Regions from separate parts of the Virgibacillus ainsalahensis genome, predicted to be linked through region 1. Evidence: predicted binding sites of a transcription regulator. Region 1 holds the regulator's gene; the other holds the start of a gene.
The links. The regulator Rex, encoded in region 1, represses fermentation and respiration genes when NADH is low (regulators of the CRP and FNR family bind a similar motif). The targets are predictions, from matches to a motif close to TTGTGAAATATTTCACAA.
Positions count from the first base shown of each region.

Region 1 (5,160 bases):
ATAAGTCCGCCCAGTATAGCAAGCCCAGTAAATGGTGCAAAAAGCTGGTTCCAGCTGCCGGGTCTTTTTTCCCTGCAGCCTGCTGAATTTGTAAAGATGTCCACAATTGTCTATCTTGCTGCAACTGTAAGTCGCCATAAAGCTAAATATGAGGTTACTTCATTGAAAACAGACTGTTTCTTGTTGGTTAAACTGATAGCCATTGTTGTAGCGCCTATTTTGTTAATTATGATGCAGCCAGATTTTGGTACCGCCATGGTATATTTATTTGTCTTGGGCATGTTCATCATATTGTCCGGGATCAGTTGGAAAATTATTGGTGCTTTGGCTGCTGGAGGGGCTGCTTTTGCAGCAGCTCTTCTGGGAATTATTCTTCAATTTCCTAATTTTGCAGAAGAAGTGATAGGGATTGAACAATATCAAATTAATCGAATTTTGACATGGTTTAATCCTACTCAGCCATCCAACGACGCGACCTGGCATTTTGATCAGGCCTTTATGGGACTCGGGTCGGGACAGTTATTTGGAAAGGGCTTAAGCGGATTAGAAGTGAATTATCCAGAAGCACATACAGACTTTATTTTTTCCGTAATTGGAGAAAGTTTTGGTTTTATTGGCAGTGCGCTTGTTATTTTCCTTTATTTTATGCTTTTGTATAAATTGGTTACGCTGGGGTTAAACACATATAAGCATTCTGCATTTGCTTCATATCTATGTTTTGGCTATTTCAGTGTATTGTTGATTCATGCATTTCAAAATATCGGAATGACACTGGGGATAATGCCTGTTACTGGTATTCCATTGTTGTTGATAAGTTATGGTGGAAGCAGTGTCTTATCCACAATGATTGGTTTTGGAATTGTTTATCGTGTGGCTGTGGAACATACCATTCAAAATGATTATCTTTTTAAATAGAAAACACCCATACACTGCAAATTGCAGGCGTATGGGTGTGTTTTTTATTAGCAGATAAGAAACCAACATGGTGATTAAGAGCATGCCGCTACTAGCTCTTTAATGAAAACAGCTAATTTACTCAGAATATGAAGGATTCCCGAGCTTTTTGTTCCACTGTATAATCAGCATTTAGCCATCCTGCAATGCTGTCCATTCTTCCATAAGGGATTCTGCTTCTTTTTTTAGTTCGCCTGTTTTTTCTGTCAGCTCAAGTGCCTTCTCATGATCCTGATAGATATCGGGATCGGTCATTTTTTCTTCCAGTTTGGAAATTTCCAATTCAATCTCTTCGATGGTATCTTCAAGTTCCGTAATTCGGCGCTGTTTCTTGCGTTCTTCACGCTGTTGCTGCTTATCTTTCTGGAAGTCCAACTTTTTCTTATTCGTTTTCTGAACGGTTTCTTCCGTTTGTTGCAGTCTTGCTATTTCAGCTGCTTCTGCTTTTTTCTCAATATAATAATCATAGTCTCCAAGGTAGATTGTAATTCCATCCTGTTGCATTTCTGCTACCTGGTCCGTAATTTTGTTAATGAAATAGCGGTCATGGGATACGAAAATAATGGTTCCCGGAAAATCAGTGAGTGCAGCTTCCAATACTTCCTTGCTATCGATATCCAGATGGTTTGTAGGTTCATCCAGGATAAGTAGATTCGCTTTTTGCATCATTAATTTTGCCAATGCAAGCCGTGCCTTCTCTCCGCCACTTAATGCCTGAACAGGCTTTAGTACATCATCTCCAGAAAATAGAAAATTACCTAAAACGGTGCGAATATCCTTTTCATTGACATTCGGATACTCATCCCATAATTCTTGCAGAACGGTTTTGGAAGAAGTCAGGTTCGCCTGTTCCTGGTCATAGTAGCCGATTTGCACATTTGTTCCAATTTGAATGGTTCCATCTTTTGGTTTTAATACACCCATTATTATCTTCAGTAATGTGGTTTTTCCGACTCCATTTGGACCTACAAGTGCAATTCTTTCCCCACGGTTTACATGCAGTTTTGCATTCGTAAACAAGGGCTGACTGTCATCCTCATATTTAAATTTAAGATTATCCATTTTTAGCACATCGTTACCGCTCCGCCGGTTTATTTGAAAGGAGAAGTTTGCAGAAGACTCATCGCCTAAAGGCTTATCCAGTTTATCCATTTTCTGGAGCTGTTTTCGTCTGCTCTGTGCGCGTTTGGTTGTGGAGGCACGGGCAATGTTTCGCTGGACAAAATCTTCCATTTTCCTAATTTCAGTCTGCTGTTTCTCAAATTCTTTTAAGTCCCGCTCGTAGTCAAGGGATTTTTGCTCAAGAAATTTACTATATGTTCCATGATATTTCTTCGTTTTATGTCGGGATATTTCATAAACAATGGAAACCGTTTTATCTAAAAAGTAACGATCATGGGATACGATAACGACAGCCCCGGGATAGCTCGATAAATAATTTTCCAACCAGCCGAGTGTGTCAATATCCAGATGGTTCGTTGGTTCATCCAATATGAGCAATTGCGGTTTGGTTAATAACAGTTTTCCTAATGCCAGGCGTGTTTTCTGTCCGCCGCTTAAATCACTGATTGGTGTTTCATTTGTGTAATCCTGGAAATTCAGACCATTTAAAACAGCCTTTATCTCCGCTTCATATGTATAACCACCGTCTCTTTGAAAAGTTTGCTGAAGTCTGTCATATTCGTGTAAAAGTTTTTCAGAATCTGCAGTCTGCATGTCCGTATTTTCTGCCATCTTTTTTTCAATTGCCTTTAGTTCCAATTCCTGATCGGTTAGATGCTGGAATACTTCCATCATTTCATCCCAAATGGTTTTTTTAGATTCCAATGACGTATGCTGGGAAAGATAGCCAATAGTAAGGTCTTTTGGCTTAAAGAATTCGCCCTCATCATAGGTGAATTCACCTGCCATAATTTTCAGCAGTGTTGATTTACCCGCACCATTTCTCCCTACAATCGCGATGCGCTCATTATCTTTTATTTCAAGTTTGACATTATTTAAAATTTCATCCGCTCCAAAGGACTTGGATACTCCGTTTAACTGCATTAATATCATTACGTTCACCTCATCCATTCTAGTTTATCGTATATGTAATCAGGCAGGCAAGGCAGGCGATGGAATTGTGAAATTAATCACGACTTTTCCCCGTAATTCTGTTAAAATAATATATACATTGTGCAAAAATGAATGAAGTGAAAAGAGGCGTAACAATGGTACAGAATAAAATCCCACAGGCAACTGCGAAACGTTTACCCTTATACTATCGATTTTTAAATAATTTGAATCAGCAAGGGAAATCACGGGTATCTTCCAAGGAACTCAGTGAGGCTGTGAAAGTTGATTCAGCAACCATACGGAGAGATTTTTCTTATTTTGGGGCATTGGGTAAAAAGGGATATGGCTATAATGTGGAATACCTGCTTGGTTTTTTCCGTAAAACATTGGATCAGGATGAAGTAACAGAGGTTGCCTTAATCGGTGTAGGTAATCTTGGTACAGCATTTTTAAATTATAATTTTATGAAAAATAATAATATAAAAATTCAGATGGCTTTCGATGCAGACCCTGAAAAGGCCGGATCAGATATTGGTGAAGTTCCTGTTTACCATATTGATGAGATGGAAAAAAAGATGTCTGGTATAAAGGTTGCTATTCTGACCATTCCGGCAAGTGAAGCGGATGGAATTACGGACCGGCTTGTACAATATGGAATTGAAGGTATTCTTAATTTTACCCCTGCACGGATAACGGTGCCGGAACATATTCGTGTACACCATATCGATCTGGCCGTTGAGTTACAGTCATTGGTGTATTTTCTCAAACATTATCCTTTAGATACAAAAGAATGACGTCTCCACACTTCGGAATGTTTAATTCAGTGGGGTGTTTTTATGTGGAAGTCCCATGCCTTACAAAATGGGATTGTTGAATAGGAGAGAAAGCTGACATGAAAGAAAAGAAGATGTTTGCAGTAGTCATCATTGTGCTGCTCAGTCTTATTGTTAGTGCATGTGCAAGAGGTTCTAGCAGTGAGGAAACGGAAGATCTAACAACACAATACGAATTAGAGCGTGAAACAACCGAAGATGATAAACAAGAAGATAATGATGCTTCTGAAGAAAAGGAATCGATCCGTCAACTTGATGAAAAAGATGAAGCAATAGAAGAAGTGTCATCCGCAGAGGAAATAGCAATTAAAGGAGGTTACGCAGAAGTGTTTACCGACCTCCAAATGCCCTTTGATGAGGATAAATGGACACTCGGAAATTATCAGGAAGATGAGGGGGAAGCGATTGCAGAGTTTCTGACTGATGGAGAGACATTTGAAAACTATTCGCAGCTTTTAACGATTCATTATTTCCAGGAAGGGATGGACGACATCGGAATAGCGAACTTTATGCATTCGATGGAGACTAATTTATCGGAAGAGACTACAGGTGAATTAGAATTCAACAGGATTGAAGAAACAGAACATGAGGGAATGTATGAATTTTCTTTATCTGAAGATGATGTACAGTTCGATCAGGAAGAGCTTGGAAACGTATTTGTGAAGGATAATGACCTTTTGGTTGTCCGTTATACAACAATGGAAAAAGACATTAAAGACAGGGATGAGTGGCTGGAAAAATTAAGTAGTATTCAATAGGGGGAAAACAAAAGGAGCTGCGCAGCTCCTTTTGTCACTAGTAAAGAAAGTATAAAGCTTTCACCTATAAATAATGTTGCCACGGATGTGGCGCTCTTAGTCGAACTTCCTCTTGCCTTAGGGTGACCAAGGCGTCACGAACTTTTCTTACTTTTTCCGACTAAAATGCATTTTAATCATTCGAATACCTACTCCAAAGTCAAGTGCAGCAACAGCTGCAAGGATGAGGGTTGTAACATTCCAAATCGTATCATCAGCATATTGGATTGCTACATAAATAAAAAGCACCCCCATGGAAAAATAGATAACGGCCATTGCCAATGGTGACATCTTCATGCTTATCCTCCTATAAATATCATCATTTGTTCCAGTTGCCGCTGCATGTCTTCAATATCTTCCGGACTCAAACCGAATTGTGCTATAACTACAATCGTGTTCATTGCTGCGTGCACGATGATCGGGACAATAATTCGTTTGGTTTTTACATATAAAAATGCAAAGACAAACCCCATGGAAGCATAAATCAAAATATGTGTCGGGTCTAAATGGATAAACCCAAA
Region 1 is NZ_AP043943.1:2,956,111-2,961,270, reverse strand. Features, by position in the region: gene ACZ427_RS14520 (FtsW/RodA/SpoVE family cell cycle protein) at 1-915, shown strand, start outside; gene ACZ427_RS14515 (ABC-F family ATP-binding cassette domain-containing protein) at 1,087-3,009, opposite strand; gene ACZ427_RS14510 (redox-sensing transcriptional repressor Rex) at 3,165-3,803, shown strand; gene ACZ427_RS14505 (hypothetical protein) at 3,902-4,600, shown strand; gene ACZ427_RS14500 (YdiK family protein) at 4,748-4,936, opposite strand; gene ACZ427_RS14495 (CPBP family intramembrane glutamic endopeptidase) at 4,939-5,160, opposite strand, start outside.

Region 2 (5,160 bases), 520 kb from region 1:
ATATCTCCCAATCTGCTCAATGGACTCATTTCCCTCAGTCACCGCCTCCTTGTATACATCCATTCCATTTTTATTAAAAGTCGGATAGGATGGTAGCCAGCCTAAACGAGCTGCCAGCACATTATAATCGCCATGGTGATCATATCTTGCCTTTTCTACCGTTGCTGCTGTCAATTCGCTTACCGGTGTTTCCTCAAAGCGCCACTGATCTGTTGCAAAGTAGAAGAAGGATGTTCCGTTTTGCAGTTTTGGCGGACCGCCCCAGTCTTTTGCGGTCGCAACCTGATTCCAACCTTCCGCAGGCCGAAGTTTTTCCTGCCCAACATAGTGAGCCCAGCCTCCACCATTCACACCTTGAGCACCTACCATTAGAACAAGGTTAACAACCGCACGGTAAATCGTATCCGAATTAAACCAATGATTGATTCCTGCCCCCATGATAATCATGGAACGCCCATTTGTATCAATCGCGTTTTGAGCAAATTCCCTAGCAATTTTAATCACCAGATTCTTGTCCACACCACTGATCTGTTCCTGCCATGCCGGTGAAAATGGAGCAATTTCATCATAAGAAGCTGCAACCTCCCCACCAATTCCACGATCGATTCCGTAGTTTGCCAGCATTAAATCATAAACGGAGGTAATGTATTCTGTTTCTCCATTCATTTTGATTTTCTTCACCGGTACGGCTCGTGGTAAAACCTTTTTCGTTTTTTCATCAAAATATGGCATATTAACCATCACAATTTCATCTTCCATACCTAGAAAACTTAAGACAGGTTCGATTGCTTCATTTGTATTTTCATCGATTAAATGTAAATTCCATTTTCCTGACGTATCCCAGCGTGAACCCATTGTTCCTTGCGGGATAGAGAATGCATCAATATTCTTGTTATACATTGCCGGTTTCCACTCATTATTATTGTCATTAATTCCAAGGTCTTTCGCATGTAAAAATCGGTCTGCCGTAAATTGGCCATTCTCCTTTTTCAAGCGAACTGAGAAGGGAAAATCCGTATATGTTTTCGCATATTCCTCAAAATAGGGTGTCATTTCTTTCTGATAAAATTCATTTAAAATAACATGCCCCATCGCCATTGCAACAGCGCCATCTGTTCCTTGTTTCACAGACATCCAGTCATCGGAAAATTTGGTTGATTCGGCATAGTCAGGACTTACGGATACCACTTTTGTTCCTTTGTAACGCGCCTCTGCCAGAAAATGCGCATCAGGTGTACGAGTCAGTGGAACATTGGAACCCCATGTCATAATGTATTCAGCATTAAACCAGTCTGAGCTTTCCGGCACATCTGTCTGGTCACCCCAAATCTGTGGAGAAGCCGGTGGCAAATCTGCATACCAATCATAGAAACTGAGCATTGGTCCACCGATTAATGACATAAAACGGCTTCCTGCAGCATGACTGATCATGGACATTGCCGGGATTGGTGAAAAACCGACATTGCGATCAGGTCCGTATTTTAATGTTGTATACAGCACGGAAGCAGCAACAAGTTTCGTTACTTCCTCCCAATCGGCACGAACCAGCCCACCTTTACCTCTTGCCTGCTTGTAATAGGTTGCCTTTTCTTTATCTTCCACAATACTTTGCCATGCTTTTAGCGGTGTATCATGTATTTGTAATGCTTCTCGCCATAAGTACAATAACTTTTTTCGTACATAAGGATATTTCACGCGTAATGGACTGTAAATATACCAAGAAAAACTCGCGCCCCTTGGGCAACCGCGTGGTTCGAATTCTGGCATATCCGGACCTGTGGTCGGATAATCCAGCTGTTGTCCTTCCCATGTCACAATCCCGTCTTTCACAAAAATATTCCAGCTGCAAGAGCCAGTACAGTTGACACCATGGGTCGAACGAATTACTTTATCATGCTGCCACCTTCTTCGATAGACATTTTCCCAGTCACGATTTCCTTCCTGCAGTTGACTATGATTGTTTGAATAGGTTTCTTTTGGTTTCAAATAGTTAAATCGTTGCCAAAGTGGAGATGGTTTCTTTTTCATGTGAGTCCCTCCAATAAATTACTGTAACCCCATTTAACCATCCGTATTTTTTTGAAGGTGTGAAAAACATCACATCTGTGAAAAGTGTCACGATTTAGCCACGATTTAAATTTCATGTATAAACTGTGATGTTTTTCACAGTAATAAGACCCTCTATCTATTATCGTGGAAATAACATGTTTAACTATATGGAGGAAGGAAGACAATATATGAACAAAAAACCAGGTTTACAGTTATCCTTGCAAACTTCCAGCCTTGTCGTCGGATTTATGATATGGGTATTGATCTCCTCATTAATGCCAAGTATCCAGGAAGATATAGCTTTAACAGCTGGGCAGGTTTCCTTAGTAACAGCAATCCCGGTAATTCTCGGGTCGCTGCTCCGGGTCCCCATCGGTTTTTATACCAATCGATTCGGGGCAAGAACCATTAATATCATCAGTTTTATCATCCTGTTATTTCCGGTCTTCTACATTAGTATTGCTGATTCGTTTGCCGACTTGGTAATCGGGGGATTGATTCTCGGGGTTGGGGGAGCAACGTTCTCCATTGGTGTTACCTCCCTGCCTAAGTATTATCCAAAAGAGAAGCATGGCCTCGTCAATGGCATCTATGGTGTGGGTAACATCGGTACAGCGGCAACCACATTTGCTGCACCTGTCATTGCAGAATCAATCGGATGGCAGGGAACCATCCAATTATACTTAATACTAATTCTTCTATTTCTTGGATTAAACATTATTTTTGGGGATAGGAAGGAATCAAAAGTAAAAGTTTCCATGGTGAAGCAAATTAAAAAGGTCTATCGGAATTCCATGTTATGGTTTCTCAGCTTATTTTATTTTATAACGTTTGGATCATTTGTAGCATTCACCGTATTTCTTCCAAGCTTTCTGGTTAACAATTTCAATCTCACTCCAGTGGACGCGGGGTTAAGAACTGCCGGATTCATCGCAGTTGCAACATTGCTAAGGCCTGTGGGTGGCTGGCTCGCCGATCGATTTAACGCCTTTACCATTTTAATGATTGTTTTTATTGGTGTAACACTTTCCGGAATCCTTTTATCTTTTTCACCGAATATCGAGTGGTATACCGTAGGATCTATAGCTGTTGCGGTTACTGTCGGTATTGGCAATGGAACAGTTTTCAAGCTTGTTCCTTTATACTTCGCCGGTCAATCTGGAATTGCAAATGGTATTGTTTCAGCTATGGGGGGATTGGGCGGCTTTTTCCCACCAATTATATTGACAGCTGTTTTCAATATAACCGGTAATTATGCCATTGGATTTATGGCCTTATCCCAATTTGCACTGGTAAGCTTGGTGATCGTTATTTTCATGTATTATCAGGATCAAATGAATATGGAGAGAAAAGTAATTGAAGGTACTGCTGAAGGTATTATGATTACAAATAAGAATAAAGTTATTCAATATGTAAATCCTGCCTTCACACGGGTAACTGGATATACAGAAGATGAAGCTATTGGTATGAAACCAAACCTCCTAAGTTCCGGAAATCATAATGCTTCCTTTTATAAAAATATGTGGAGACAAATCCATCAACATGGTTTTTGGGAAGGGGAAATTTGGAACAAAAGGAAAAATGGGGAAGTTTATAAAGAATGGCTGAATATAAGCTCCATTAAAAATAATGTCGGTCAGGTAAAGTATTATGTGGGTATGTTCAATGATTTGACAGATTCAGATCAGAAGAAAGAATAAGTATAGAAAACTAAGGCTTTCACCAACTTCGGGCGATCGCCTTAGTTTCATTTATGTGTTAAGAATTTTTTCACTTTTTGAACTGCCTAAAAAACGCTGTAAATTCCTCCTATAGCGTCTCTCTCTGTCCCCTACAGTCTGCATATTTCTGCCGGACAACCTTCACATTGGTTAATGCTTTTTAGGCCATCCATATTCAAAATCTCTATTCTGCCCTGCTCATAACTTATTAACCCGTTCTGTTTAAAGTCTGCCAAAAGTCTATTTACTGTTTCGCGGGTCGCTCCAATTAGTTTTGCCAGCTCAATATTGGTAAACTTTCTTGTAATATTTATTTTATTTCTTTCTTCAGAACCATATGTATTGGAGATTCTGATTAATGTTGAGGCGAGCGCACCATTTTTACCATATAATAATAAATCTCTTAATTTCATCTGTGTATAGCGTTGCATCTGGCTCATCCATTGCGTCAATTCGAGTGCCAAATAACCAAATTCCCTGACAAGCTCGTCAACGTCACGCTGCTGAATCACTCCTATTATTGATTCCTCCGTTGTTTGGGCCGTAAATGAACACATTTGACTATTCATGGAGGGATACTCACCAAACAGATCTCCAGAGAAATAATGATACATGGTGAGTTCTTTTCCATCTTCGTTGAGTTTTGTCAACTTCACCTTTCCTTGCATCAGGTAATATATCTCCTCGCTGTTGTCCCCTTCCCAATATATCTTTGATCCTTCATCAAAACTTCTGACAGCCATATTTTCTCTCAGTTTATCCAAGCCTTCAGTCGAAAAATGTTCTGTATTGCGTTCAACTATTAACTGATTGACTAAACCCATGCCCATTGTGTTTACCCCTTTCAGAAACGTAATCGACTATGTGAAATAATAAAAGATATATTACATGTGCCTATTATAGTATAGACTATCATACTATTTCCCTTTTTTCCCATGCAAAAAACCGGAAGTTTCAAATATTTCCGTTTTTTATCAACAGTTAAGAAACCAACATGGTGGCTAAGAGCATGCCATCAGCATCTTTAATAAAAACAGCTAAATTAACCAGAAAGCTGTTCTTTAAACATTGGACTGTGATTACTCGTCCCATCGATTTGTTGCTTTTGTCACAAAAGATATAAAAGACGAAGTAACTTGAAATGATGTTTGGTGTTTTTTAACCGCTACGGAAATACACTACGCTTTCCGCGGGCTCTCGCTGTGGGGTCTCAGGCGTCTTCGCTTTCCCGCTGGAGTCTTCGTGTATTTCCTTCGCTGGTTAGCGCACTGCAACTTATCGCATTTATTTATTGTTTAATTTAGTCACGTATAGTTATGCACTTTTAAGATGGTTGATTGGAGCGGAGGACCGTTGACTCCAGCGGGAACAGCACGAGCTGAAGACCCCG
Region 2 is NZ_AP043943.1:2,438,099-2,443,258, forward strand. Features, by position in the region: gene ACZ427_RS11940 (nitrate reductase subunit alpha) at 1-2,028, opposite strand, end outside; gene ACZ427_RS11945 (nitrate/nitrite transporter) at 2,238-3,749, shown strand; gene ACZ427_RS11950 (Crp/Fnr family transcriptional regulator) at 3,881-4,600, opposite strand.
Region 2: ACZ427_RS11940 (nitrate reductase subunit alpha) is a predicted target of Rex. The motif match lies at 2,086-2,103, and genes of this name have one in related genera.